2 regions of the Mycobacterium sp. NGS58 genome follow, and region 2 is predicted to be linked to the other one. Evidence: predicted binding sites of a transcription regulator. Region 2 holds the regulator's gene; the other holds the start of a gene.
The links. The regulator LexA, encoded in region 2, represses DNA repair genes until DNA is damaged. The targets are predictions, from matches to a motif close to CGAACANNTGTTCG.
Positions count from the first base shown of each region.

Region 1: the regulator LexA is predicted to act here: its motif matches at 5,195-5,208, upstream of AC5Y4H_RS24565 (error-prone DNA polymerase).

Region 1 covers NZ_JCALCO010000038.1:4,474-19,083, reverse strand. The annotation lists gene AC5Y4H_RS24580 (class I SAM-dependent methyltransferase) at 136-741, opposite strand; gene AC5Y4H_RS24575 (tRNA (cytidine(34)-2'-O)-methyltransferase) at 760-1,224, shown strand; gene AC5Y4H_RS24570 (nitroreductase family protein) at 1,225-1,869, opposite strand; gene AC5Y4H_RS24565 (error-prone DNA polymerase) at 1,887-5,180, opposite strand; gene AC5Y4H_RS24560 (wax ester/triacylglycerol synthase family O-acyltransferase) at 5,349-6,695, shown strand; gene otsB (trehalose-phosphatase) at 6,737-7,897, shown strand; gene AC5Y4H_RS24550 (MaoC/PaaZ C-terminal domain-containing protein) at 7,900-8,766, opposite strand; gene AC5Y4H_RS24545 (histidine phosphatase family protein) at 8,904-9,617, shown strand; gene AC5Y4H_RS24540 (SDR family oxidoreductase) at 9,728-11,740, shown strand; gene cmaA1 (cyclopropane mycolic acid synthase CmaA1) at 11,741-12,628, opposite strand; gene AC5Y4H_RS24530 (nucleoside hydrolase) at 12,662-13,696, shown strand; gene AC5Y4H_RS24525 (hypothetical protein) at 13,693-14,145, shown strand; gene kasB (3-oxoacyl-ACP synthase KasB) at 14,299-14,610, shown strand, end outside.
Region 2 covers NZ_JCALCO010000008.1:65,127-79,736, reverse strand. The annotation lists gene AC5Y4H_RS10055 (DMT family transporter) at 101-1,078, shown strand; gene AC5Y4H_RS10050 (class III extradiol ring-cleavage dioxygenase family protein) at 1,133-1,825, shown strand; gene miaA (tRNA (adenosine(37)-N6)-dimethylallyltransferase MiaA) at 1,834-2,793, shown strand; gene dapF (diaminopimelate epimerase) at 2,798-3,670, shown strand; gene hflX (GTPase HflX) at 3,717-5,168, shown strand; gene AC5Y4H_RS10030 (acyl-CoA dehydrogenase family protein) at 5,304-6,464, shown strand; gene AC5Y4H_RS10025 (LGFP repeat-containing protein) at 7,096-9,303, shown strand; gene lexA (transcriptional repressor LexA) at 9,319-10,017, opposite strand; gene AC5Y4H_RS10015 (LysM peptidoglycan-binding domain-containing protein) at 10,311-10,805, shown strand; gene nrdR (transcriptional regulator NrdR) at 10,954-11,418, shown strand; gene AC5Y4H_RS10005 (peroxynitrite isomerase) at 11,468-11,953, shown strand; gene AC5Y4H_RS10000 (PhzF family phenazine biosynthesis protein) at 11,977-12,663, opposite strand; gene AC5Y4H_RS09995 (alpha/beta fold hydrolase) at 12,709-13,740, opposite strand; gene AC5Y4H_RS09990 (proteasome assembly chaperone family protein) at 13,804-14,610, opposite strand, start outside.

The DNA of each region.
Region 1 (14,610 bases), on a different contig from region 2:
CGTGTAGGTGTGGCAATCCGACGAGTATGACAGCCTGCGGCGCATGCCACCAGAATCGTTACTGAGCAGACAGGTTCCTCCAAGGTGCCGCCGCACCCGCGCGACCGCCCCTGGCAAACACCGCAGCGCGTGAGCCTACGCGGGCCGAAGAAGCGCAACGAGGAAATCGGAATCGTCGGTGAACGGGCGCATATCCCAAGTCGACAGCAACAGGTCGGGCGCGAAGCCCGCGTCGGCCGCGTCGTTGAGAAAGTCGGCGAACTCGTATTCGCGGTAGGCGCCGAAGCCGATCGCGGCCCGGCCGTCGTGCGCCACGTGGGCCCGCAGCCGGCTCAACACCTGGACGCGGGTGCTCGGGGCAAGGAAGGCCATGACGTTGCCGGCGCTGACGATGACATCGAAGGGTTCGGCAATGCCGCGCGCGGGCAGGTCCAGCTCGGCGAGATCGCCAACCAGCCAGCGCGGACCGGGATAGTCCTGCTCAGCCGCCTCGATCAGCGCCGGATCCACGTCCACGCCGACCACATCGTGACCGGCCTTCGCCAGATACCCGCCCAGGCGTCCGGGCCCGCAGCCGGCGTCGAGAATTCGTGCGCCGCGGGGCGCCATGGCGTCGACGAACCGGGCCTCGCCGGCCAGGTCGTCGCCGGCGCGGGCCATGGCACGAAAACGCTCGATGTACCACTGCGAATGCCCCGGATCGGCAGCGACCTTCTGCATCCAGATGCTCTGCTCGACCATGCGACCATTATCGGCGTTGTGTTCAAGCTGATGTTCTACGCGCCGCGGATCCCGCCCAACACCGGCAACGCCATCCGGACGGTGGCGGCGACGGGCTGCGAGTTGCATCTGGTCGAGCCGATGGGTTTCGACCTGGCCGAACCCAAGCTGCGCCGGGCGGGCCTGGACTACCACGACCTCGCATCGGTCACCGTGCACGCGTCGCTGGCGGCCGCCTGGGCGGCGCTGTCACCGCAGCGGGTGTTCGCGTTCACCTCGCACGCACCGACCTCGTTCGCCGACGTGCGCTACCGGGCCGGCGACGTGCTGATGTTCGGTCCCGAACCCACCGGGCTGGACGCCGCGACGCTGGCCGACCCGCACGTCACCGCGCAGGTGCGCATCCCGATGCTGCCGGGGCGGCGCTCGCTGAACCTGTCCAACGCCGCGGCCATCGCGGTCTACGAAGCCTGGCGGCAGCACGGTTACGCCGGGGCGGTTTGATCACCAGGTGTCCCAGTGCGTCAGCTCCGCGGCGGGCAGCCGCTTGGCGGGGCGGAAGTCGGTGCCCTTCGTGTAGGCGATCGGGAACAGGCCGCCCTGGCTGATTTTCTCGTAGGGAATGCCGAGCACGTCGGCGGCTTTGCGCTCGCCGTCGCCCAGCAGGTGCAGCGTCGTCCAACAGGAGCCGAGGCCGCGCGAGCGCAGCGCCAGGCAGAAGCTCCACACCGCGGGGAAGAGCGACGCCCAGAACGAGACGCCACCCAACGGCGACTTGTCTTCGCGCCCTTGGATACAGGGGATCAACAAGACCGGCGCCTCGTGAATGTGCTCGGCAAGATACATCGCCGAATCCACGACCTTGCCCATCCGCTCGCCGCGGGTGTCGCCCTCGCCGTAGTCGGGCTTCGGCGCACTGAGGTAGGGCTGGGCGTTGGCCAGGTAGATGTCGCCGAGCGCCTTCTTCTTGTCGGCGTCTTCGACGAACACCCACTGCCAGCCCTGCGAGTTGGAGCCGGTGGGCGCCTGCAACGCCAGTTCGAGGCATTCCATCAGGACGTCGCGGCCTACCGGCTTGTCGAAGTCGAGGCGTTTGCGGACCGAACGGGTGGTGGTGAGCAGTTCGTCGACGGACAGATTGAGGGTCATGTCTGGAGGTTACGGAATCACCGAAAGTCGCGAGACTTGGAGCCGACCGCCAGGGAGATGCGGCCCAGCCGTTCGGCGACGACGGTGATCGCGCCGCTGGCGTTTTGGACCTGCCCCCGCACCAGCAGCGCCGGGGCCGAGTTCGCCAGCTTGCGATGCCGCGCCCACACCCCCGGCACGCAGAGCACGTTGACCATCCCGGTTTCGTCCTCGAGGTTGATGAAGGTGACCCCCTGCGCCGTGCCGGGCCGCTGCCGGTGGGTGACCGCGCCCGCGATCAGCACGCGGTCGCCGTCGGGCACCGAGCCCAGCTTCTCGGCGGGCACCACCCCCATCGCGTCCAGATCGGCCCGCAGGAACTGCGTCGGATAACTGTCCGGGGAGACGCCGGTGGCCCACACGTCGGCGGCGGCCAGTTCCAGCTCGCTCATCCCGGGCAGCGCCGGGATGTGCGACGACGATCCCACCCCGGGCAGCCGGCCCGGCCGCTGGGTGGCCGCGGCCCCGGCCGCCCACAACGCCTCGCGCCGGGACAGGTCGAAGCAACCCAGCGCCCCGGCCGTCGCCAGCGCCTCGGTCTGCGGCACGGACAGCTGCAGCCGGGTCGTCAGGTCCAGCAGGGATACGAAGGGGCCGTTGATCTTTCGCTCGTCGACCAGCCGCTCGGCGAGGTCGTCGCCGATATGGCGGACCGCGCCAAGACCGAGGCGGACCTCGGTTCCGGCGTTGTGCAGGGTGGCGTGCGCCAGGCTGGCGTTGACGTCCGGGCCGTGCACCGTCACGCCGTGCCGACGGGCGTCGGCCACCAGCGATTGCGGCGAGTAGAACCCCATCGGCTGGGCCCGCAGCAGCGCCGCGCAGAACGCCGCCGGGTGGTGCAGCTTGAACCACGACGAGTAGAACACCAGCGACGCGAAGCTCAGCGCGTGGCTTTCGGGAAAGCCGAAATTGGCGAAGGCTTCCAGCTTTTCGTAGGTGCGGTCGATCACCTCGTCGTCGGCGCCGTGCAGCGTGCGCATGCCCTCGTAGAACCGGCCGCGCAACCGTCGCATGCGCTCGGTCGAGCGCTTGGACCCCATGGCGCGGCGCAGCTGGTCGGCCTCGGCGGCGCTGAATCCGGCGCAGTCGACCGCGAGCTGCATCAGCTGCTCCTGAAAGAGCGGCACTCCCAGCGTCTTTCGCAGCGCCGACTCCATCGATGGGTGGTCGTAGACCACGGGGTCCAGTCCGTTGCGCCGGCGAATGTAGGGATGCACCGAGCCGCCCTGGATGGGGCCGGGGCGGATCAGCGCGACCTCCACCACCAGGTCGTAGAAAACCCGCGGCCTCAGCCGCGGCAGCGTGGCCATCTGCGCGCGCGACTCCACCTGGAACACGCCGACCGAATCGGCGCGGGCCAGCATCTCGTACACCGCCGCCTCGGAGAGGTCGAGGTGGGCCAGGTCCACCTCGATCCCCTTGTGCTCGGCCACCAGGTCGATGGCATAGTGCAGCGCCGAGAGCATCCCCAGCCCGAGCAGATCGAATTTGACCAAACCGATTGCCGCACAGTCATCTTTGTCCCACTGCAGCACGCTGCGATTCTCCATGCGCGCCCACTCCACCGGGCACACGTCGGCGATGGGGCGGTCGCAGATCACCATGCCGCCGGAATGAATGCCCATGTGGCGAGGCAGGTTCCGGATCTGGTTCGCCAGGTCGACCACCGGTTCGGGGATGCCGTCGGCATCGGGTGAGTCGGCCAGGCCGTTCCAGTGGCTGATCTGCTTGCTCCACGCGTCCTGCTGCCCCTGCGAAAAGCCCAGGGCGCGGGCCATGTCGCGCACCGCGATCTTTCCCCGGTAGGTGATGACGTTGGCGACCTGGGCGGCGTAGTCGCGGCCGTATTTGTCGTAGACGTACTGGATGACCTTTTCGCGCTGATCGGATTCGATGTCCATGTCGATGTCGGGGGGACCGTCGCGGGCCGGCGACAGAAAGCGCTCGAACAGCAACTCGTTGGCCACCGGGTCGACGGCGGTGACACCAAGGGCGTAACAGACCGCGGAGTTGGCGGCCGATCCCCGGCCCTGGCACAGGATATTGTTTTCCCGGCAGAACCGGGCGATGTCGTGTACCACCAGGAAATAGCCCGGAAACGTCAGCCGGGCAATGACTTTCAGTTCGTGTTCGATCTGCGCATACGCGCGTGGCGCGTGCTCGGCCGACCCGTAACGATCGCGCGCCCCGGTCATGGTCAACTGCCGCAGCCAGCTGTCCTCGGTGTGCCCGGCGGGCACGTCGAACGGCGGCAGCTGCGGCGCGATGAGCGCCAGCCCGAACGCGCACTGCTCGCCCAGCTCGGCGGCCGCGGTCACCACATTAGGGCCCCCAAAGGGCACATGCCCGAACAGCCGGGCCATCTCCTCACCGGAGCGCAGGTGCGAACCGCCCAGCGGAGCCAGCCACCCGGCGGCCGAATCCAGCGACTGCCGGGCCCGGATGGCGCCCATCGCCATGGCCAGCCGCCGTCGCGACGGCCCCGCGAAATGCGCACCGGTGGTGGCGACGACGCCGACACCGAAGCGCGGGGCCAGCGCGGCCAGCACCCCGTTGCGTTCGTCGTCGAGCGGTTGACCGTGATGGGTCAACTCGATGCTGACCCGGTGAGCCCCGAACCGATCCACCAGATCGGCCAGCGCGCGCTCCGCCGCCGATGGGCCGCCCTCGGAAAGCGCTTGGCGGACATGCCCTTTGCGACACCCGGTCAGGATGTGCCAGTGCCCACCGGCGGCCTCGGTAAGCGCGTCGAAATCGTAACGGGGCCTGCCCTTCTCGCCACCGGCCAGATGCGCCGCGGCCAGTTGCCGCGACAGCCGCCGGTAACCCTCGGCACCGCGGGCCAGCACCAGCAGGTGCGGACCGGGCGGATCCGGCTGCTCGGTGCGGGCGCCCGGGCCCAGCGACAGTTCGGCGCCGAACACGGTGCGCATGTCGAGCTCGGCCGCCGCTTCGGCGAACCGCACCGCACCGTACAAGCCGTCGTGGTCGGTGAGCGCCAGGGCGCGCAGGTCCAGCCGGGCCGCCTCCTCGACCAGCTCCTCGGGTGTGCTCGCGCCATCCAGGAAGCTGAACGCCGAATGCGCATGCAGTTCGGCATAAGCGACGGACGAGCGGGACGCCCGGCCGTCATCCGGCGGCTGGTAGGTCGCGCGCCTGCGCGACAGCGGGCCGTCGGATTCCGGGCCCGCCGACTCCCCGGCATGACGCGGCTTGCTGTCGAGCACCCGCTCCATTTCCGCCCAGCTCGGCGGTCCGTTGAACCAGCCCACGGGCCCGAGTATATCGAACTGGTGTTCGATTTGACCCCGGCGCAGCACAACGGTTGTTAAGCCGCTCTTCAACTCTTAAACAAGCTCTTAACGTGCGGGTACTACCGCGGACCGCGGGGCCGACAGATACTGGCACAAGTTCAAGAAAGCGGACTAACGGGAGCCGGCATGGCACAGACACTGGACACGGCGTTCCTGCAGGCCCACGATCCGGATCGGCATGCGGGCTTGGCCATCGGCGCGGTCGCCATCGTCGACGGCACCGCGCCCGACTACGAGCGGCTCAAACACCTTCTGGCGGAACGCATCCAGCCGATCCCTCGGTGCACGCAGCTGCTGCGGGCGCATCCGCTGAACCAGGAATGGATCGACTGCCCGGACTTCGACCTGGCCCACCACATGCGCCGGATAGCCATTCCCGACCCCGGCGACGAGGCCGAACTCTCGCGGGCCATCGCCCACGCCCTGGAGCGGCCCCTCGATCTGGACCGCCCACCGTGGGAGTGCTGGGTCATCGAGGGCCTGATCGGCAACCGGTGGGCAATCCTGATGAAAACCCATCACGGTCTGCTCGACGGCAATTCCGCCGCCCGCCTGATCAGCAGGCTGTGTGACGACGCCGACGCCGATACCTTCGCCAACAGCGCTGCGGGAAAACAGGTTTCGCCACCCGCCGCGGCCAGGCCGGGTTGGGTGAACGCGCTCTGGCGGGCTTCGTCGGCAGCCGGCAATCTCACCGGCGCCCTCCTCGGCGCGATGTGGCCGTCCGTGGGCGCCGAGGCGGCCACCGCCTCACGGCGTTACACCACGGTGCGGGTCCCGATCGCCGACGTCGACAGCGTCTGCCGCAAATTCGGTGTCAGCGCCAACGACGTCGCGCTCGCCGCCGTCACCGAGGGGTTCCGCACGGCGCTGCTCGGGCGCGGCGAGGAACCGCGGGCGGACTCGCTGCGCACCCTGGCCCCGATGCCGGTCCGCTCGGCGATCCTCTCGCACCTGCCCGTCGAGCACGACGACCCGGTGCGGCGGTTGCAGACGGTGCACACCAGGTGGCAGGCCAAGCAGATCGCCCAGCCCCGACCGGCCGGCATCGTGGAGTCGATGATCGGTTTCCTGCCAACCGCGTTGCGCAGCAACGCCTTACAGTTGCTCTCCCGCCTTCCGCAGCGCGCGATCGTGACCTTGGCCACCAACGTGCCCGGGCCGCGCCGTCACCTTCGGATGATGGGCCAGACGTTGGAACGGCTGCTGCCGATCCCCCCGACCGCCACGGCGCTGCATACCGGCGTCGCGGTGTTGAGCTACGGCGACGAACTGGTCTTCGGGATCACCACCGAACAGGGCGATGCGTTCGACGTCAAGCAGTTGGCCGCGGGCATCGAGTTGGGCATGGCGCGCCTGGTGGCCCTCGGCGAGGACTCCGTGCTGCTGTTTGCCCGCAGGCGTCCCGCGCGCCGGCTGGCCCGGCCCGTGCCGCCGACGTATCCGTCGGCGCCGGGGCGCGCGCGTCACTGACCCGTTCTCCACGCCGCTGACCACCGTGAGAAGGTAGGTCAATGGGCAAGTCCGGGCCGGTCATCGTCGACCCGCGCCGCCATGACGCGGTGCTGTTCGACACCGACACCGACACCGCGCTGGGCTCCCCGTTGGCCGGACAGTTGCGCGAGACCGGGGTGGGGGCCGCCGTCATTTCGGCGGACGGTCCGGTGCGGGCGGCCAGCGGTCTGCGGGTGCGGCCCGGCCGCTGCGTCGTGGTGGCCGGGGACGCCGCGGGCGTCGAGGCCGCGCGCGCCGCGGGTTTCGCGTTGGTGATCGGCGTCGACCCGGCCGGGCACGGCAACGCGCTACGCGAGGCGGGGGCCGACGGGGTGGTCGCCGATCTGGACGAGCTCACGGTGCGGACCGGCGACCGCCGCATGTCTCAGCTGCCCGATGCGTCGCAGGCCTTGGCCGATGGGCTGGCCGACCGGCGACCGGCCGTGTTCTTCGACTTCGACGGGACGCTCTCCGACATCGTCGACGACCCGGACTCGGCGCTGCCTGTCGCCGGCGCGACCGAAGCGCTCGAAAAGCTGGCCGCGCGGTGCCCCGTCGCGGTGCTGTCCGGCCGCGATCTCGCCGACGTGACGAAACGCGTTGGCGTACCCGGTGTCTGGTATGCGGGCAGCCACGGTTTCGAGTTGACCGCCCCCGACGGCACGCACCACCAGAACGACGACGCGGCCGCCGCCATCCCGGTGCTCGAGCAGGCGGCCGGTCAGCTGCGCGACCGGCTCGGCGCGATCCCCGGTGTCGTGGTGGAACACAAGCGATTCGGGGTGGCCGTGCACTACCGCAATGCCGGACGCGACCGCGTCGGCGAGGTGCTGGCGGCGGTCCGCGCGGCGGGTCGCCGCGACGAGCTTCGGGTCACCACCGGCCGCGAGGTCATCGAGCTGCGCCCAGATTTGGACTGGGACAAGGGAAAAACGCTGCGCTGGGTGATCGATCACCTGCACGAGGCCGGGTCGGGCCCCCTGACACCGGTCTACCTCGGCGACGACATCACCGACGAGGATGCGTTCGACGCGGTGCGCGGCGGGCCCGTCCGGGGCGTGCCGATCCTGGTGCGGCACGGCGACGACGGGGACCGCGCCACCGCGGCGCTGTTCGCGCTGGACAGTCCCGCTCGGGCCGCCGAATTCACCGACCGGCTGGCCGATCAGCTGCCGCGCTGACGCTAGGCGTATTCCACGGCCCCGTCGTCGAGCACCACCCGGGCGTCGGCCCCGTCCGGACCGGAAGCCTCGGTGCGGAACACCGCCTTGCCCGGCTCGGTGCGCCAGATCAGCGTGGTCAGTGTCTCGCCGGGGAACACCGGCGAGGTGAACCGCGAGGCGATCGAGGTGACGTTGGCCGCGACGCCCTGGCCCAGCTCGGACACCAGCGCGCGCCCCGAAACCCCGTAGGTGCACAGCCCGTGCAGGATCGGCTTGGGGAAGCCGGCCAGCTCCCGGGCGAACCACGGGTCGCTGTGCAGCGGGTTGCGGTCACCGGAGAGCCGGTAGATCAGCGCCTGGTCCTCACGCGTGGGCAGCGGGATGCGCGCGTCGGGCTCGCGGTCCGGGAATTCCGGTGCGACCGGCCGCTGACCCGGCATGCCCCCGAAGCCGCCCTCGCCCCGGATGACCAGGGTGGTGAGCGTCTCGGCGATCAGCTGCCCGGAGTCCGGCTCGGTGCCCCGCCCGCGCAACACCAGGATGGCGTTCTTGCCCTCGCCTTTGTCCTGGATGTCGGCGACCTCGGAAACCACCGAGAGCTTGCCCGCGGGCGGCAGCGGTGCATGCAACCGGATGCTCTGCGATCCGTGTAACAACATGGCCCAGTTGAACTTTCCGACCAGGCCGGCCGCGCCGAAGGCCGGGCAGCAGATGACCGCATACGTGGGCAGCACCTGCTGGTCGATGTCGTGGCTGTTCTCGGTGGTGAAGGGCAGATCGTCGACCCCGGCGCCGACACCGAGCGCGTAGAGCAGCGTGTCCCGGTCGGTCCATTCGAACTGCATGGGCTCGGTGACCGCCCCGACGGCACTCGGATCAATCGCCATAAAAGTCTCCTGATCGTTGGTAGGGATCCTCGGTCCACTCTGGCATCCGGCGAATCGGCGGCGCGACTCAGGCCGCGCGGTAACAAACCAGCGCAAACCCTTCCCACCGGAGGCGTCGGCAAGGCAGGCTATCTCCCATGCCCAAGCGCAGCATGATCCGGAAAGCCGCGGTAGCGCTCGCCGCACTCACCGCCACGATGATCGTCGCCGGCTGCGGTGGTTCACCGCAGGCCCGCTCCATCACCGTCACGTTCATCCGGCACGCCCAGTCCGAGGCCAACGCCGCCGGCACCATCGACACCGAGGTGCCGGGGCCGGGCCTGACGCCGGAGGGCAAGGGGCAGGCCGAACAGCTCGCGCACCAACTGGGCCGCAAGGACTTCGACAGCGTCTACGCCTCCACCATGACTCGGGCTCAGCAAACCGCCGCACCGCTGGCCGCCCAGCTCGGCAAGCAGGTGGAGGTCCTGCCGGGCATCCAGGAGATCAACGCCGGCTGGTACAACGGCAAGCCCGAGTCGATGGCGAAGTCGACGTACATGCTGGCGCCGGTGAACTGGCTCAACGGCGACGTCTCCGACAGCATCCCCGGCTCGGTCAGCGGCAAGGAGTTCAACGACCAGTTCACCGGGGCCGTCAACAAGATCTACAACAGCGGCCACCGCAACCCGGTGGTGATCTCGCACAGGAACTCCATCATGTTGTGGACGCTGATGAACGTGCAGAACGCCAAGGACAGCCTGATGGACAGCCACCCGATTCCGAACACGGGTCGCGTGGTGATCAGCGGTAACCCGATGACCGGCTGGACGCTGGTCGACTGGGACGGGATCCGCGACTTCCGCAACTAGTGGCGATCGCAAGCGCGGCGTAGCCGGGCGCAGCGGGTCGCCACCATCGGATCAGTGGCGTAGCCCAGATCACAGTTGACGTGCGCGGCTACCACCGCCACCATGTCTTCATGCGGTATGTCGTTACCGGCGGTACCGGGTTTATTGGCCGCCGCGTCGTGTCTCGCCTGCTGGAATCTCGCCCCGACGCGCAGGTGTTCGTGCTCGTGCGACGGCAGTCGGTCGGCCGCTTCGAGCGGCTCGCCGAACAGTGGGGCGAGCGGGTTAAACCGCTGGTCGCAGGGCTGCCGGAGTTGGAGCTGAGCGACGAGGTCTTCGCCGAGCTGGGCCGGATCGACCACGTGGTGCACTGCGCGGCGATCTATGACATCACCGCCGGCGAGGCCGAGCAGCGGTCGAGCAACGTCGAGGGCACCCGCGCGGTGATCGGGCTGGCGCGGCGGCTGGACGCGACGTTGCACCACGTGTCGTCGATCGCGGTGGCCGGGGATTTCGCCGGCGAATACACCGAGGACGATTTCGACGTCGGCCAGCAACTGCCGACGCCGTATCACCAGACCAAGTTCGAGGCCGAGCTGCTGGTGCGCTCGGCGCCCGGGCTGCGTCATCGCATCTACCGACCCGCCGTGGTGGTGGGCGATTCACGCACCGGCGAGATGGACAAGGTGGACGGGCCGTACTACTTCTTCGGCGTGCTGGCCAAGCTGGCGGTGCTCCCGTCGTTGACCCCGATCCTGCTGCCCGACACCGGTCGCACCAACATCGTCCCGGTCGACTACGTCGTCGACGCGCTGGTCGCGCTGATGCATGCCGACGGCCGTGACGGCCAGACGTTCCACCTGACCGCCGAGGAAACGATCGGCCTGCGCGGCATCTACCGCGGCGTGGCCAAGGCCGCGGGGCTGCCGCCGCTGCGCGGTTCGCTGCCCCGCGCGGTGGCCGCGCCGGTGCTCAAGGTGCGCGGACGCGCCAGAGTCGTGCGCAACATGGCGGCCACCCAGCTAGGCATCCCCGCCGAGGTGTTGGACGTCGTAGACCTGGCCCCCACCTTTGTCAGTGAGAAGACGCGAAACGCTCTGCGGGGCACCGGAATAGACGTTCCGGAGTTCTCCAGCTACGCGCCCCGGCTGTGGCGGTACTGGGCGCAGCACCTGGATCCGGACCGCGCGCGTCGCGACGATCCGCAGGGACCGTTGCGGGGACGACACGTCATCATCACCGGCGCGTCCAGCGGCATCGGCCGGGCGGCGGCCATCGCGGTCGCCGAGCGGGGCGCAATCGTGTTCGCGCTGGCCCGCAACGGCGAGGCGCTGGATGCGCTGGTCGCGGAGATCCGTGCCAATGGTGGTGCCGCCCATGCCTTTACCTGCGATGTCACCGATTCCGCGTCGGTGGAACACACGGTCAAAGACATCCTGGGGCGCTTCGACCACGTCGATTACCTGGTGAACAACGCCGGACGGTCGATCCGCCGCTCGGTGGTCAACTCCACCGACCGGCTGCACGATTACGAACGGGTGATGGCGGTCAACTACTTCGGCGCGGTGCGGATGGTGCTGGCGCTGCTACCGCATTGGCGCGAACGCCGTTTCGGTCACGTCGTCAACGTGTCGAGCGCCGGCGTGCAGGCGCGCAATCCCAAGTACAGCTCCTACCTGCCGTCCAAGGCCGCGCTGGACGCGTTCTCCGACGTGGTGGGTTCGGAGGTGCTCTCCGACCACATCACCTTCACCAACATCCACATGCCGCTGGTGCGCACCCCCATGATCGTGCCGTCGCACCGGCTCAACCCGGTGCCGGCGATCAGCCCCGAACGTGCGGCGGCGATGGTGGTGCGCGGCCTGGTGGAAAAGCCGGCCCGCATCGACACCCCGCTGGGCACGCTCGCCGAGGCCGGCAATTACTTCGCACCGAGGACCTCGCGGCGCGTGCTGCACCAGCTCTATCTCGGCTATCCCGATTCGGCCGCGGCGCGCGGGCTAACCGCCGAACCTGCGCCGACCCCGACTGCGCAGACAGCACGGCGCAAGCCCAGCCGGCCCGTGCGCGCCGTCACTCGGGGCATCCGGGCACCGGGTCCAGTCAAGCGGCTGGTACGCCTGGTGCCCGGCGTGCACTGGTGATCACTTCTGCAGCGTGAACTGGTTGACGTCGATGTATCCGATCCGGAATGCTTCGGCGCAACCGGTCAGGTATTTCATGTACCGCTCGTAGACTTCCTCGGACTGCACCGCGATGGCCTCATCCTTGTGGGCCTGTAGCCCGGCCGCCCAGATGTCGAGCGTCTTGGCGTAGTGCGGCTGCAGCGACTGCACGCGGCTCACGGTGAAGCCGTTCGCGGTGGCGCGCTCTTCGACCATCGGTATCGACGGCAGCCGCCCGCCCGGAAAGATCTCGGTGACAATGAATTTGATGAATCGAGCGAATTCGAACGACAGCGGCATGCCGCGTTCGGCCATCTCCGTCGGATGCAGCCCGGTGATGGTGTGCAGCAGCATGACCCCGTCGTCGGGCAGCAGGTCGTGCGCCAGGCTGAAGAACGCGTCGTAGCGCTCGTGCCCGAAGTGCTCGAAGGCGCCGATGCTGACGATCCGGTCGACCGGCTCGTCGAACTTCTCCCAGCCCTCGAGCAGGATCCGCGCCGACCGAGGGCTCCCGGAGTTCGCGATCAGCTGCTGGACGTGCTCGGCCTGGTTGCGGCTCAGGGTGAGGCCGACGACGTTGACGTCGTACTTTTCCACCGCCCGCATCATGGTGGCGCCCCAACCACAGCCGACGTCGAGCAACGTCATGCCCGGCTGCAGGCCGAGTTTGCCGAGCGCGAGGTCGATCTTGGCGATCTGCGCCTCTTCCAGCGTCATATCCTCGCGCTCGAAGTAGGCGCAGCTGTACGTCTGGGTCGGGTCCAGGAACAGCCGGAAGAACTCGTCCGACAGGTCGTAATGGGCCTGCACATCGTCGAAGTGCGGCGTTAGATCAGGTCCCTCGGGGGGCTCCGACGTTGTTGGCATCGTGCCAGCCTAGCCGCCGGTATGTTGGAAGCAATGAGCTCGCCCGTTTTCGTTGACGTCGATACCGGCGTGGATGATGCGCTGGCGCTGATGTACCTGTTCGCCAGCCCCGACGCCGAAGTGGTCGGCATCGCCTCGACAGGGGGAAACGTTGGGGTGGAGCAGGTTTGCGAAAACAACCTGGGGCTGCTGGAGTTGTGCGAACGCACCGGCATACCGGTTTCCAAGGGCTCCGGACAGACCCTGACCGGACCGATGCGGCTGCCGTCAAAGGTGCACGGCCCCAGGGGATTGGGCTACGCCGACCTGCCACCGGGATCGCAACGGCTCACCGACTACGACTCGGCCGGCGCCTGGGTGCGCGCGGCGCGCGCCCGTCCCGGCGAGCTCATCGGCGTCGCGACCGGGCCGCTGACCAACCTGGCGCTGGCATTGCGGGCCGAGCCCGAGTTGCCGGCGCTGCTCAAGCGGCTGGTGATCATGGGCGGTTCCTACGATCACCGGGGCAACCACACCGCGGTGGCGGAGTGGAACATCAGCGTCGACCCCGAGGCGGCGGCCGAGGTGCTGGCCGCCTGGTGCCCGGAAGTCGTTGGCCAACAGCGACTCCCGCTCCTGTGCGGGCTTGATCTGACGCGCAAGGTGGCGATGACGCCCGATCATCTGGCACGCCTGGCGGCGGCCGCGGAGTCGACGACGACGCGGCTGAGCGAAGATGACGCGCCCGGAACCCGGTCGACGGCGTCCAACCCGCTCATTCGGGTGATCGAGGACGCGATGCGGTTCTACCTGGAGGCCTACCACGAGCTCGGCCACGGGTATCAGGCGCACATGCACGATCCGTTGGCCGCCGCCGTCGCGCTGGATCCCGAACTGGTCGAGGCGCGTCCGGCGACCGTGGACATCGAGCTGACCGGAACGCTGACCCGCGCCATGACGGTGACCGATTGGACGGCCCGTCGAGAGCCCAACGCGCTCATCGGGATTGACGTGGACGCGGCGGCATTTTTCGATCGGTTTATCGAGCGGGTGGGACCGTTCGCACGGCAATTAGGGGGTGTTCGATGAAGATTCGGGCGATCGAGCTGATCCGGGCGGGCTGGGGCACGGTGCTGCTGGCCGCCCCGGGCGAGGTGCTCGAGCACATCCATGGGGTGCGGGTGGACCGTAAGGCGCTCGTCGTCACCCGAATCCTGGGCGCACGCCATCTGACCCAGGCGCTGCTGTCGGGAATCAACCCCGGCCCGGAGGTGCTGGCAGCCGGGGTCTGGGTCGACACCGTGCACTCGGCGACGGCGCTCGGCCTGGCCGCGGTCGACCGGCACCGTGCTCGCGGTGGGGTGACCGACGCCGTCGTCGCGGCGTCGTGGGCGTATCTGGGCTGGCGCCACCTGCGCGCCGGCAAAGCCAGGACCGAAGGCGTGCGCGGCCGCGACCGGCTGGCCCGCACCGTGGTGGGCGCACTGCCCGGTGGCCGCGGGCTGATGGCCCGCGCGCAGGCGGTCCGCGCCGGATAACCCCAGGTGAGCGTCCCTTATCCGCAAAGCGAAGGGCATCCGTCCAACGTTTCTGCCGTTGGGCACGATGACGCATTGTGTTTTCATGTTTTGGTGGGGAGGGAGCTCGACGTCGTGCGTCGAGCTCCCTGGAAGTGAAAGGTTTTGCAGGTCATGACGGAGTTGGTTACCGGAAAAACGTTGCCGAACGTGGTCGTCACTGGCGTCGCCATGACGACCGCGTTGGCCACTGATGCCGAAACCACCTGGAAGTTGTTGTTGGACAGCCAAAGCGGTATCCGCAAGCTCGAGGATTCGTTCGTCGAGGAGTTCGACCTGCCGGTGCGCATCGGCGGGCATCTGCAGGAGGAATTCGACGCCGGACTGACGCGCGCCGAACGCCACCGGATGGGTTACCTGCAGCGGATGTCCACCGTCCTGAGCCGCCGGGTCTGGGAGAACGCCGGCTCCCCCGAGGTCGACCCC
Region 2 (14,610 bases):
CGTCATAGATTCGTAGTTGAACTGAACGCGAATTGTGCGTGTATTTGCTTGCGCCACGGGGAAAGCTGGGTCGAACGGTCTTAAGGCGGAGGGGTCGGTCATGTCAAAAGTTGACGTCGCGGCGTTACTGGCTTTGTGTGCGGCCCTGGCATCGGCGGTCGGCGACGTCATCCGTCAGCGCTCCGCGCACGAGATCACCGACAAGCCGGTCGGCCACCTAGAACTGTTCCGGATGTCGCTGCGGGACACCCGCTGGTGGCTGGGCGGCCTGGCCGCGATCACCAACTACAGCCTGCAGGCCGCCGCCCTGGCGTGGGGTTCGGTCGTCCTAGTGACCGCGCTGCAGGTGACTGCCCTGCTGTTCGCTCTGCCCATCTACGCGCGGCTGGCCCATCACCGGGTGAAGCCCCGGGAGTGGGCGTGGGCGCTCACCCTGGCCGCCGCCCTGGCGGTCGTCATCATCGTCGGCGATCCCGCCGCCGGGCACCAGCGCGCGCCGCTGCAAACCTGGATGATCGTCGCCGTGGTCATGGTGCCGCTCCTGGTGGCCTGCGTGGTGACCGCGCGGCTGCGCGCCGGCAGCCCGTTCTCCGCCGTGCTGCTCGCGGTGGTGGCGGGCTCCTCACTGGCGCTGTTCGCGGTGCTGACCAAGGGTGTCGTCGAGATGTCCGAGAACGGCCCGCTGCGTGTGCTCACGTCGCCGGAGTTCGTGCCCTGGCTGCTGGTGGCCCTGGCCGGGATGATCTTCCAGCAATCGGCCTTCCGCGCCGGCGCGCTGACCGCCTCGTTGCCGACGATGACGGTGGCCAAGCCGGTGGTCGCCGGCCTGCTCGGGGTGCTGGTGCTGGGCGAGACGCTGAACGCCAACGGCCCCAAGGCTTTCGTGCTGATCGGGGCGGTAGCGGTGGTGCTCATCGCCACGATCGCACTGGCCCGCGGCGAAGCCGCCACCATCGACCGGGCCGAGCCAGGGTCAGGTGGTGCCCCGCGAGAAGTACCGGCCCCGGAGGTGACCGAGGCCGACGGCTTCGGTCCCTTCAGTGACCGTCTGGTTGTGGCGGACAGCTTGCGTCGTTGATGCCCGGCTGCCCGGGCACACCGAACTGATGCCCGGGCACGTTAGTTTGGTGGCGTGCTGAGCGCCATCGCGATCGTCCCGTCGGCGCCGGTCCTCGTCCCCGAACTCGCCGGAGCGGCCGCCGCCGAGGTGGCCGACCTCGCCGCGGCGACGCTTGCGGCGGCCGCATTGCTGCCCGACCGCTGGGTGGCGATCGGGACGGGCCCCGACGACGGCCTGCTGAGCCCTGATGCGGTGGGCACCTTCGCGGGTTTCGGCGCCGACGTACGCGTCCGGCTTTCGCCGTGGGCCGACGAGGCCGCCGCACCGGTTGCGTTCCCGGTCTGCGCGCTGCTGGCCGGCTGGGTGCGCGGCCAGGCGCAGCCGCACGCCAGCGCGCAGGTCCGGATCTATCGCACCGATATTGACGCCGACGCAGCACTGGACCGCGGTAAACGTCTGCGCGCCGAGATCGACGGGCTGGCCGAGCCGGTGGGGGTGCTGGTCGTCGCCGACGGCGCGAACACGCTGACACCGGCCGCCCCCGGCGGGTACAACCCGGACAACGCCGCCGCGCAACAGGCGCTGGACGACGCGCTGGCCCTCGGCGATATCGCCGCGCTGTGCCGCCTGCCGCGCCAGATCCTGGGGCGGGTCGCATTTCAGGTGCTGGCCGGAGTGGCCGAGCCCGGACCCCGATCGGCCAAGGAGCTGTACCGCGGAGCGCCCTTCGGGGTGGGTTACTTCGCCGGCGCCTGGCAGCTGTGACGGCCGCCGTGCGCCCCCTGGCGATCATCGGCCCGACCGGCACGGGCAAGTCGCAGTTGGCCCTCGACTTTGCGGACCGGGTCGAGCGGCTCGGCGTCCGCGCCGAGATCGTCAACGCCGACGCGATGCAGCTCTATCGCGGCATGGACATCGGCACCGCCAAGCTGCCCGTCGACGCCCGCCGCGGCATCCCGCATCACCAGCTCGATGTCCTCGACGTCACCGAGACCGCGACGGTCGCCCGCTACCAGGGCGCCGCCGCCGCCGACGTCGAAGCCATCGCGGCCCGGGGTGCGCTGCCGATCATCGTGGGCGGCTCCATGCTCTACATCCAGTCGCTGCTCGACGACTGGTCGTTTCCCGCCACCGATCCCGCGGTGCGCGCGCGCTGGGAGCAGCGCCTGGCCGAGATCGGGGTGCGCGAACTGCACGCCGAGCTGGCCCGGCGCGACCCCGCCGCGGCGGCGTCCATTCTGCCCACCGATGCCCGACGCACGGTGCGGGCGCTGGAGGTGGTCGAGCTGACCGGTCGCCCGTTCGCCGCCTCCGCGCCGCAGATCGGCGCGCCCAGGTGGGACACCGCCATCGTCGGGCTGGATTGCGACACAACACTTCTCGATGAGCGTCTGGCCCGCCGCACCGACGCCATGTTCGACCGGGGCCTGGTCGGCGAGGTGATCGCGCTGCTCGACAAGGGCCTGCGCGACGGGGTCACCGCCTCGCGCGCGCTGGGCTACGCCCAGGTGCTGACCGCCCTGGATGCCAGCGGTCCGGCGGGCCCCAGCGCCGATCAACTGCGGGACGCGCGCGAGCAGACCTTCTTCGGCACCCGACGCTACGTCCGGCGCCAGCGGTCCTGGTTTCGCCGGGATCACCGCGTACGGTGGCTCGATGTCGGTGCGGCGAGCCCGGCGGAGGACACCGCGGTCGTCGACGCCGCCCTGCGGGCGTGGCGCCACGTATCCTGAGCAGGTGAATTTCGCGAAGGGCCACGGCACCCAGAACGACTTCGTGGTGCTGCCGGACCCCCAGGCCGAGCTGAGCCTGACCGAGTCGCGGGTGGTCGCGCTCTGCGACCGGCGCCGCGGTCTGGGCGCCGATGGGGTGCTGCGCGTCACCACCGCCGGTGCGGCGCTGTCCGCCGGCGTGCTCGACCGGGTGCCCGACGGAGTGGGCGCCGGCGACTGGTACATGGACTACCGCAACGCAGACGGGTCCGTCGCCCAGATGTGCGGCAACGGCGTGCGGGTCTTCGCCCACTACCTGCGAACCAGCGGTATGGAGTCCCGCGACGAATTCGTGGTCGGGTCGCTTGCGGGTCCGCGGCCGGTCGCGGTGCACCGCGTCGACGCGACGACCGCCGACATCAGCGTCGACATGGGCAAGGCCAACACGCTGGGCCCGGGCGAAGCGGTCGTGGGCGGCCGGCGGTTCGCGGGCCTGGCCGTCGATGTGGGCAATCCGCACCTGGCCTGCGTGGACCCACAACTGACGGCCGAGGCGCTGGCGGCGCTGGACGTCGCCGCGCCGGTGAGCTTCGATCGCGCCCAATTCCCGGACGGGGTGAATGTCGAGATCCTCACCGCACCGGACGATGGGGCGGTGCACATGCGCGTGCACGAGCGGGGAGTGGGCGAAACGCGCTCGTGTGGCACCGGAACGGTTGCGGCCGCGGTCGCCGCGCTGGCCGGTGCCGGCGCGGCCACCGGCACCCTGACCGTGCGCGTGCCCGGCGGCGACGTCGTCGTCACCATCACCGACGCCACCAGCTTCCTGCGCGGACCGTCCGTATTGGTAGCCCATGGAGAACTCAGCGAGGAATGGTGGCGCGAACAGCAGCGTTAAATCAGGTGCGCGACACCGCTTTCGCGTGCATCATCTCTTATTGCCTATGACAGAACCTGAATTTCGCGACCACGCTCCGGCAATCCCGGAGCCCAGCACGGGCGAACTCGCCCTCGAAGATCGGTCGGCGCTGCGCCGCGTCGCCGGCCTGTCGACCGAACTCACCGACGTCTCCGAAGTCGAATACCGCCAGCTCCGGCTCGAGCGGGTCGTCCTGGTGGGCGTGTGGACCGACGGCACCGCCGCGGACAGCGAGGCCAGCATGGCCGAGCTCGCGGCGCTGGCCGAAACCGCCGGCTCCGAGGTGCTCGAGGGGTTGATCCAGCGCCGTGACAAGCCCGACCCGTCGACCTACATCGGTTCGGGCAAGGCGGCCGAACTGCGCGAAGTGGTGCTGGCGACCGGCGCCGACACCGTCATCTGCGACGGTGAACTCTCCCCGGCGCAGCTGACCGCACTGGAGAAGGCGGTCAAGGTGAAGGTCATCGACCGCACCGCCTTGATCCTCGACATCTTCGCCCAGCACGCCACCAGCCGGGAGGGCAAGGCGCAGGTTTCGCTGGCCCAGATGGAGTACATGCTGCCGCGGCTGCGTGGCTGGGGTGAGTCGATGTCGCGGCAGGCCGGTGGCCGTGCCGGCGGCAGCGGGGGAGGCGTGGGCCTGCGCGGTCCCGGTGAAACCAAGATCGAGACCGACCGGCGGCGCATCCGCGAGCGCATGGCCAAGCTGCGCCGCGAGATCAAGGACATGAAGCAGGTCCGCGACACCCAGCGCAGCCGGCGGGTGCACAGCGATTTGCCTGCGGTCGCCATCGTCGGCTACACCAACGCCGGCAAGTCGAGCCTGCTCAACGCGCTGACCGGGGCCGGAGTGCTGGTCCAGGACGCGCTGTTCGCCACCCTGGAACCCACCACCCGACGCGCCGAGTTCTACCCCAATTCCAAGACGCCCGGCTCTTATGTGCTCACCGACACCGTCGGATTCGTCCGGCACCTGCCCACCCAACTGGTCGAAGCCTTCCGCTCCACGCTGGAAGAAGTGGTCGACGCCGACCTGTTGGTACACGTCGTCGACGGCTCCGACGTCAACCCGCTGGCGCAGATCAACGCGGTCCGCCAGGTGGTCTCGGAAGTCGTCGCCGATTACGGGGCCGACCGCGATGGTGCCGCGCCCCAGGAGCTGGTGGTGGTGAACAAGGTCGACGCCGCAAGCGATTTGACGCTGGCCAAGCTTCGCCATGCCCTGCCGGGCGCCATGTTCGTGTCCGCGCGCACCGGCGACGGTATCGACGCCCTGCGCCGCCGGATCGCCGAGCTCGCCGTTCCGGCCGACACCGCCGTCGACGTGGTGATCCCGTACCACCGCGGCGACCTGGTGGCCCGCTTGCACGCGGACGGGCGCGTCCAGCACGAGGAGCACAACGCCGAGGGCACCCACATCCGGGCGCGGGTTCCGCTGGCCCTGGCCGGCAGGTTGCGCGAGTTCTCCGCGTCCTGAACGCACCCGGGGAACTCCGCGGCGCTCGCCGTCCCGACCTGCTCGACCCGACGCTAGGCGACCCCGCCGGCTGTCTACCAACCGTCCGGTTGGTATATCTTGGGCTGCAGGAATCCCAGTCGCCGGAGGTCTTTCATGAGCAGCGCCATCAAATACCAGCGCACTCTTTTCGAATCAGAGCACGACCTGTTCCGCGAGTCCTACCGCGGCTTCCTCGAGCGCCACGTCGCGCCGTACCACGACGAGTGGGAGAAAGAGAAGATCGTCGACCGCGGTGTGTGGCTCGAGGCCGGCAAGCAAGGCTTCCTCGGCATGGCGGTGCCCGAAGAGTACGGCGGCGGCGGCAATCCCGACTTCCGGTACAACGCGATCATCACCGAGGAAACCACCGCCGGCCGCTACAGTGGCATCGGTTTCGGCCTGCACAACGACATCGTGGCGCCGTACCTGTTGGCCCTGGCCACCGAGGAGCAGAAGCAACGCTGGCTGCCGAAGTTCTGCACCGGCGAGCTGATTACGGCGATCGCGATGACCGAACCGGGAACTGGTAGCGATCTGCAGGGCATCAAGACCCGTGCCGTCAAGCAGGGCGACCATTACGTGCTCAACGGCTCAAAGACCTTCATCACCAACGGAATCAACTCCGACCTCGTGATCGTGGTCGCGCAGACCGACCCGGAAAAGGGCTCTCAGGGCTTCTCGCTGCTCGCCGTCGAGCGGGGCATGGAGGGCTTCGAGCGCGGGCGCCACTTGGACAAGATCGGGCTCGACGCCCAGGACACCGCCGAGCTGTCGTTCACCGACGTCCAGGTGCCGGCCGAAAACCTGCTGGGCAAGGAGGGCATGGGATTCATCTACCTCATGCAGAACCTGCCGCAGGAACGCATCTCGATCGCCATCATGGCCGCCGCGGCCATGGAGCAGGTGCTCGACCAGACCGTGCAGTACACCAAGGAGCGCAAGGCATTTGGCAAGCCGATCGGCAGTTTCCAGAACAGTCGCTTTGTGCTGGCCGAGCTGGCCACGGAGGCGACCGTGGTCCGCATGATGGTCGACGAGTTCCTCCGCCTGCACCTGGACCACAAGCTGACGGCTGAGCAGGCCGCGATGGCCAAGTGGTACTCGACCGAAAAACAGGTCCATTTGATCGACCGCTGCCTGCAACTGCACGGTGGCTACGGCTACATGCGTGAATATCCCGTTGCCCGTGCCTATCTGGATGCGCGGGTGCAAACGATCTACGGCGGCACGACCGAGATCATGAAGGAAATCATCGGCCGCGGCCTCGGCGTCTAGCATTTCGTTTGCTGGATCGCGGGCAGCGATCGCAACACCCGCGGACGATATCGGCGCAGGGATGTGCGGCAATCGCTGCGCGCGACGGAGATTCGTCTGCTGTCTCGCACCGCGCCGCGAGCGTCAAACCGAGCTGATTGTTCGGGGGTAGAGCGTGAATGCGCTGATGGCTCACGTACCGTCGGCGCATGTGTTTCGGGTGCGCCGACCGTGACATCGCGCATTGTCAGCCCCGTGCTCGCGCTACCGGCTCATGCCCGCCGCGCGACCGCGGCCTTCGCAATTCTGGTGTGCGAGTCGGCAGTCCGGCGGCATCACTCGATGGGGCATTCCCGCCGCATTTCCGTGCGATATCCGCGACACCACGCGAACGGTGCCAGGGCGGATCGCGATTGGGCCATGGGCCGGCATCATTTCGACATCGGTGGGGTATCCGTTTTTGTAAAATTCGTGATTTGACTTCGCATTTCTTCTTGGCTGGAGCAAAGTTATGCGAGCCCGACGATAAGGCCGATCGAGCGCGGGTCCATTTCCGGCGCAAGTACCGCCCGGTCGCCGGTTATGCAGGTGTAGTCGCAGAAAGAGCCATGTCCGCCGGCTGGGAGGCTTGGTGAAGGTGCAGAGAGGTCACATGCGCAAGCTGATCGGAAGCGCGCTGGTCAGCTTGACGACCACCGCACTGGCCGCGGTATTGCTGGCCCCCACCGCGGTGGCGAGTCCGATAGGCGACGCCGAGGCGGCGATCATGGCCGCATGGGATAAGGCCGGCGGCGACACCTCGCCATTGGGCGCCCGCAAGGGCGACGTATATCCCGTCGGGGATGGTTTCGCCCTGGACTTCGACGGCGGCAAGATGTTCTTCACCCCGGCGACCGGAGCCAGGTTCGCCTACGGACCCGTCCTGGAGAAATACGAGTCGCTGGGCGGCCCGGCCGGCAGCGATCTGGGCTTCCCGGCCATCGACGAAGTTCCGGGTCTCGCCGGCCCGGACAGCCGGGTGATCACCTTTTCGGCCAGCGACAAGCCGGTGATCTTCTGGACGCCCGAGCACGGCCCGCACGTGGTGCGCGGTGCTCTGAACACCGCCTGGGACAAGCTGGGCAGCTCGGGCGGGGTTCTCGGTGTGCCGGTCGGCGACGAGACCTACAGCGGTGAGGTGTCCTCACAGAAATTCAGCGGTGGCCAGGTCTCGTGGAACCGGCAGACCAAACAGTTCACCACCGAACCGCCGGCGCTGGCCGACCAGCTCAAGGGCCTGCAGGTGGCGATCGATCCCACGGCGGCGATCAACACCGCCTGGCGCGCGGCGGGCGGCCCCACGGGACCATTGGGCGCCAAGCAGGGCGGGCAATACCCGGTCGGCGGCGACGGCATCGCCCAGAACTTCGCCGGTGGCAAGGTGTTCTTCACCCCGGCCACCGGCGCGAACGCCCTCAAGAGCGACATCCTGGCCAAGTACGAGTCACTGGGCGGGCCGGTCGGCAGCGACCTGGGATTCCCCACCACCAACGAAACCGACGGCAACATCGGGCGTTCCAGCCGCATCGCCACCTTCTCCGCGGCCGACAAGCCGGTCATCTTCTGGACGCCCGACCACGGCGCCTTCGTTGTGCGTGGGGCGATGAAGGTTGCGTGGGACAAGCTGCGCGCTCCGGCCGGCAAACTCGGTGCCCCGGTCGGCGACCAGGCCGTGACCGGCGACGTGGTCTCCCAGCAGTTCACCGGCGGCAAGATTTCGTGGAACCGGGCGAAGAACACGTTCAGCACGGAACCGTCCAACCTGGCGCCGCTGCTGTCCGGCCTGCAGGTGTCGGGTCAGGACCAGCCGAGCAATTCGGCCATGCCGGCGCATGCCAAGAAGTCCGCCTGGCACTGGTGGTGGCTGGTGGCCGCCATTCCGGTGGTGGCGCTGCTCGTGCTGTTGGCGTGGTTACTGTTCGTTTCCCGGCGGCGCCGGCCCGTCCACGACGAGGCCGCGGCCTACGCGCCGGGCCGCCGGGGGGACTTCGGCTACGACCCCGACGATCGCTGGGGGCACGACGACGCTGACGTCAGCGCGGACTCGTTCGGGCTCGGCGCGACGCACCAGCCTGAACCGGAACCGGACGCCGGGCGGGTCAGCTGGCAACGTCAGCGTCCTGCCGAAAGCGACTACGGGTTCGAGGAGGAAGACCCCGACGCGGTGGACACCGACTCGATCCCGGTCGTCTCCGGGGAGATGCTGGCAGAGGCCGACTATTCCGAGGCCGGGGCCGACTACACGGACTACACCGACGCCGTCCCCGAGGTTGCCGAGCCCGAGACGGCGGACGACGCCGCCTACGCCGACGCGGACGGCCCCGACGCGGCTTATGTGGCGGAGACGTATCCGTACGACGAGTCTCCCGACGTCGCCGTTCCCAGCACCCCGCCGGAAGGCGACGCCGTGGACGGCGCCCTGGAAACCGCTGAGCCGGAAGACGAATACCTTGACCTCGCCGCGCCGGAACCGGATGTCGAACCGGCAGCGGACACCGCGACGGAAGCCGACGTGGCGGACACCGCGGTGGGAGCCGCCGTGGTCGCCGATGCGGTCGAGGCCGGGCGTCCGGCACGAAGCGGCCGGCACGCCGCGGACGACGCCTCGGAGAACGGCCTGGCTGGACCGGACGGGCGACCGACGATCCACCTGCCGCTCGATGACCCGTACCAGGCGCCCGACGGATACCCCATCAAGGCCAGTGCTCGCTACGGCTTGTACTACCTGCCGGGCAGCGATCTGTATCAGGACACGCTCGCCGAACTCTGGTTTTCGAGCGAAGAGGTCGCGCAGGCCAACGGCTTCACCAGGGCTGACTGACTCAGCCCGCGCGCGTCAGACCTTGCGGATGACGGTGACGACCTTGCCCAGCACGCTCGCATCGTTGCCCGGGATGGGATCGAACGCGGGGTTGTGCGGCATCAGCCACACCTGACCGCCGGCGCGCTTGAACGTCTTGACCGTGGCTTCGCCGTCCAGCATCGCCGCGACGATGTCGCCGTTGTCGGCGACGTTCTGCTGACGGACCACCACCCAGTCGCCGTCGCAGATCGCGGCATCGACCATCGAGTCGCCGACGACCTTGAGCAGGAAGAGCGTGCCTTCACCGACCAATTCGCGCGGCAGGGGAAAGACGTCCTCGACGGCCTCTTCGGCCAGGATGGGTCCGCCGGCCGCGATGCGCCCGAGCACTGGGACGAACGTCGGCTCCGGCAAGGCGTCCGAGCCGGCCACCTCGGTGGCGGGCGCCGCCACGTCGTCGTCGGCCCCGCGGACATCGACGGCTCGCGGACGGTTCGGGTCGCGGCGCAGGTACCCCTTGCGCTCGAGGGTGCGCAGCTGGTGCGCGACCGATGACGTCGACGTCAGACCGACTGCGTCGCCGATCTCCCGGATGCTCGGCGGGTAGCCGCGGCTCGTGACCGAGGCGCGGATGACATTCAGAATGGTGCGCTGCCGTTCGGTCAGCGAGGAATCCACGGAGTGCAGCCGACCCTCGGGGCCGGCCGATGAAATGTCGTTGCTGTCGCCCATGGCACTGAATGTAGCCGCACCGCGAACGAGAATCAAACATGTGTTCGAGTGGCGTGTCGCGTCGTTCGGCCGCTCGGCGGAAAGCGTCCGAATTCGCGCGAATCACAAATGTGTAACTCTTCGAGATATCGGGTATTTGTGTCCTCGTGACAGTGGTAGAGGCCGACGAACTTGTCGGTGGTGTGATCTAGCGTTTGCTCGTGCGACACGCTTCGCTCAAATGTTCGGATTCGAACATACAGGCGATTACTGTCGAACACACGAGCGAGAGCTAGTTGACCGGAGGAAAGAAGATGACAGTCATCCACACGCCAGCGCCGCGGACCAGCAGTCTTCGGCGCCCGATCAATGGACCCGTCCAGGGGGCTCGCTACGGACGGGACGGGCTGGCCCGGTCCCGCCGGCCCGTGCCGTCGCGGCCGGCGGGCGCCGCCACGCGCTACTACGGCACCGGGGTGGCAATGTCGGTCGCTCCGCACCGCAGGCGCGCCACTACCTGGGCGTCGACGATTGGGCTGGCGCTGGCCGCCGGCGCAATCACGCTGTGGCTGGGCCTCGTCGCAAACGTCGGTCAGGTGCTCAACGGCGATTCCACGAACTCGGCGGCCCACGTTCCCGACCGGCTCGCCGTCGTCCGTGTCGACGCGGGGGAGTCGCTGCAGGATTTCGCGCACCGGGTGGCGCCCGGCGCGCCGACCATCCAGGTCGCCGACCGCATCCGCGAACTCAACGATCTTCGCTCGCCCAACCTGATGGCGGGCCAGACCCTCATCGCCCCGGTCGGCTGAGCACCGTTGTGCAGAAACCGCTTTGGGCCGACAGTTGCTGACGCCGGCGGTGACCCCACACGCCCGGCGGCTCCATTAGCAGTGCTGGTCAGCGCGCGGGTACGCTCAAGGTCCTGCGGTACCTTGTCGGCGCGATGAAGGAGCGGTCATGCATTGTCCGTTCTGCCGCCATCCCGATTCGCGGGTGATCGACTCGCGCGAGACCGATGAAGGCCAGGCCATCCGCCGCCGCCGCTCCTGTCCCGAATGCGGACGACGTTTCACCACCGTGGAGACTGCGGTCCTGGCGGTGGTCAAGCGCAGCGGCGTCACCGAACCGTTCAGCAGGGAGAAGGTCATCAGCGGCGTCCGCCGGGCCTGCCAGGGACGTCAGGTCGACGACGATGCGCTGAACCTGCTGGCCCAACAGGTCGAAGACACCGTCCGTGCCGCGGGCTCGCCGGAGATACCCAGTCACGAGGTCGGTTTGGCCATTCTCGGGCCCCTGCGCGACCTGGACGAAGTCGCCTACTTGCGGTTCGCCTCCGTGTACCGGTCGTTCGAGTCCGCGGACGATTTCGAACGCGAGATCCAGGCCCTGCGCGATCACCGCGGAGTGGCAGCCCCAGGCTGACGCCGCCGGCCGTCCCGGCCCGCATCGTCACCGGGCTAGGCTCGCTCTCATGCCCATTGACTTGCATCCCGACCTTGCGGCGCTGGCCCCGCTCCTTGGGACCTGGTCCGGCAAGGGAGCGGGTAAATACCCGACCATCCCGCCCTTCGACTATCTCGAAGAAGTCGTGTTCGCCCACGTCGGCAAGCCCTTTCTGAGCTACGGCCAGAAAACCAAGGCGGTAGCCGACGGCAAGCCGTTGCACGCCGAAACCGGTTTTCTTCGGGTGCCACAGCCCGGTCACATCGAACTGGTTCTGGCGCACCCCAGCGGTATCACCGAAATCGAGGTCGGCACCTACTCGGTCACCGGTGACCTCATCGAAATGCAGATGTCGACCACGGCGGTGGGGTTGACGCCCACCGCCAAAGAGGTGACCGCGCTCGGCCGTTCGTTCCGCATCGACGGCGACGAGCTCTCCTACACGGTGCAGATGGGTGCGGTTGGGCAGCCGCTGCAGGACCACCTCGCCGCCGTGTTACACCGGCAGCGCTAAAGCACCCGCCCGGCGGGGCGTCGTCAGTCGAGTTGTCTCACACCGTCGTTGACGACCCGCCCGGTTACGGCGACCCAGCCCTCGGCGCTCCACCTCGTGTCGATCACGGAGCCCTTGCCCTGAATGATCCGCAGGCTCTGGCTCAGGTAATCGGTGATCCGCATCGCCGCGGACCCGGTCGCCTCGTCCTCGACCACACCGAGGTTGGCGGCGAACATGCGCGCCCGCACCGACCCGGCCGCGCGATCGGTCCAGGCCCACAGGTAGTGCGCGGTGTCGTCGGGATAGTCCGCCGGGTCGGCGGCGAGAATCTCGTCGGCGGAAGAGAATTCGTGCAGGGCGAAGTCAGGCGCCCATTCGGCGCGAGCGTTGATGCTGGCGCGGTCGTCGTCGTAACCCACCTGCAAAATCCCGGCCCGCACTTGCAGGGTGTTGATCGGCGAACCGTTCTCGCGCAGCCACCATGTCGCGCCGACGGCCGGGTGGCCGGCGAAGGGCAGTTCGGTTCGCGGCGTGTAGATGGCGGCGTGCGCGCTGGCGGAGCCGGGGGCCGGGAAGTCGACGAAAACCGTCTCGCTGTAGCCCAATTGGGTTGCCAACCGCTGCCGCTGGGCGGGCTGGACCTGGCGGGCGTCCACCACGCCCAGCGGATTACCGAAGTTGCCGTCCGAATCGGCGAACACCCGCAGCACCGCCACGCGGATCCCCATGGGCCGACTGTACGGCGCCTGCACGGGCCGCGTCGATCGAGGTGATCAGGTGGCGCTGCGCTCGTCGGAACCCATGGCGTTCAGCACGGCGACGCGAGTGGGAGCGGGGCCCGAGACGGCCTGCTCGCCGCCGCCGGTGCGCAGCAGTTGGCGTAGGCTGGCCTGGTCGTACTCGGCGGGGTCTGTGGAATCGATGAAGCGCTCGACGACGTCGATGAAGCGGGCGGGGTCGTCATGGAAGGGGAAGTGCCCCGAGCCTTCGAAGATTTCGAGACGGGAGCCGGGCATCGCGGCATGCGCCATCCGAGCGTGCCGGACTGGAACCACCACATCCTTTGTGCCCCAGACGATCTGCACCGGGATGGCTTCGGTCAAATAACATCGGTCGAGCATGGTGACGATCTGCCCGCGCCAGTCCACCACGGCGCGCAGCGTCCGGCTGAACGCCGCGGACGCCGTCGGTTCGGGCAGGTCGTCGAGGATGCGCAGCACATTGGGCAGGTCGCGACCCAGCCCGCTGCTGCCCAGCGCCGCGCCCAGAACACGTCCCATGATCTGAACCGCCGGCAGCACCAGCGGCAACCGCAGCAGGGCGATCGCTTCGCTGCCCATCGGCAGCGAGGCCCAGCGCAGGACGAAGTTGACGTCCTTGGTGACGCCGCCGGCCCCGACCAGGATCAGTCTTTCCACCAAATGCGGGAATTGGTAGGCGAATTGCATCGCCACACCCCCACCCAGCGAGTGGCCGACGATAGTGACGCGCTCGATGTCGAGCACGCTGAGCAGGTCACGCATCCCGTTTGCGTACGCCGCGATCGAGTAGTCGGCGCGCGGCTTGTCTGATTGCCCGTGGCCGAGCAGATCGGGGGCGATCACCGTGAAACGCTGGGCGAGCTTGGCCTGCACGGTATTCCAGGTGGTGGAGTTGTCGCCGATGCCGTGGATCAGCAGTATCGCCGGCCCGGAACCCGCGATGCGGTAGGCCCGCTTGTAACCGTGGATGGTGCGGAACTCGAGTCTGGGTGCGGTTACTTCACGCACCGGGCGGAGCGTGGGATTGCGCTTCCGCTCGGTCATATCGCCAACCTTGGTGTCGGGCCGGGCTAAGGGCGGTCGGGCTAGGGCGTCATGCTGAGTGGGTCAGGACTTGTCGTCGTCGTCGTACTTCTTCTCCGCCTGCTGGGCCAGAAATCGCTCGAACTCTGCGCCCAGCTCATCGCCGCTCGGCAGATCCTCGTCGCGCGCTAGTAACGATCTGTTCTCCTGAGCGTCGATGAAGGCATCGTACTGGCGCTCCAGCGCGGCCACCACTTGAGCGACCTCGGCGCTCGCTTCCACCTGCTCGTCGATCTTGGCCCGAATCACCTCGGCCGCTTCGGTTAACGCGGTCAGCGGCAGCTCCAGTGACGCGGTCTTGGCGACCTGCTCGAGCAAGGCCTGCGCGGCGGCCGGGTAATCGGTCTGCGTGAGGTAGTGGGGGACGTGCACGGTGTAGCCGACGACCTCGTGACCGTGCTGGCCCATCCGGTATTCCAGCAGGTTGGAGGCGCTACCCGGGACCTGGATCTCGGAGATCCAGGGCTGGAAGTTGGCGATCAGCTCAGGGTTGTTCGAGTGCGCGGTCATAGTGGTGGGCCGGGTGTGCGGTACCGCCATCGGGACCGTGCCGAGGCCGATGGTCTGGCGCACTCCGAGGCGCTCGGCCAGCAGCTGCACCGCGGTGATGAAGCGCTCCCACTTGAGATCCGGTTCCATGCCGGCCAGCAACAGGAACGGTGTGCCGATCGTGTCGCGCATCGAGTACAGGCTCAGCTCGGGATCCTCGTAGTGGGTGAAGTGATCCGTCTTGAACGTCATCAGTGGCCGCCGCGAGCGGTAGTCCAGCAATTCGTCGATCGCGAAGGATGCGACCAACTCGGTGTCCAATACCGCCTTCAAATGCGCGGC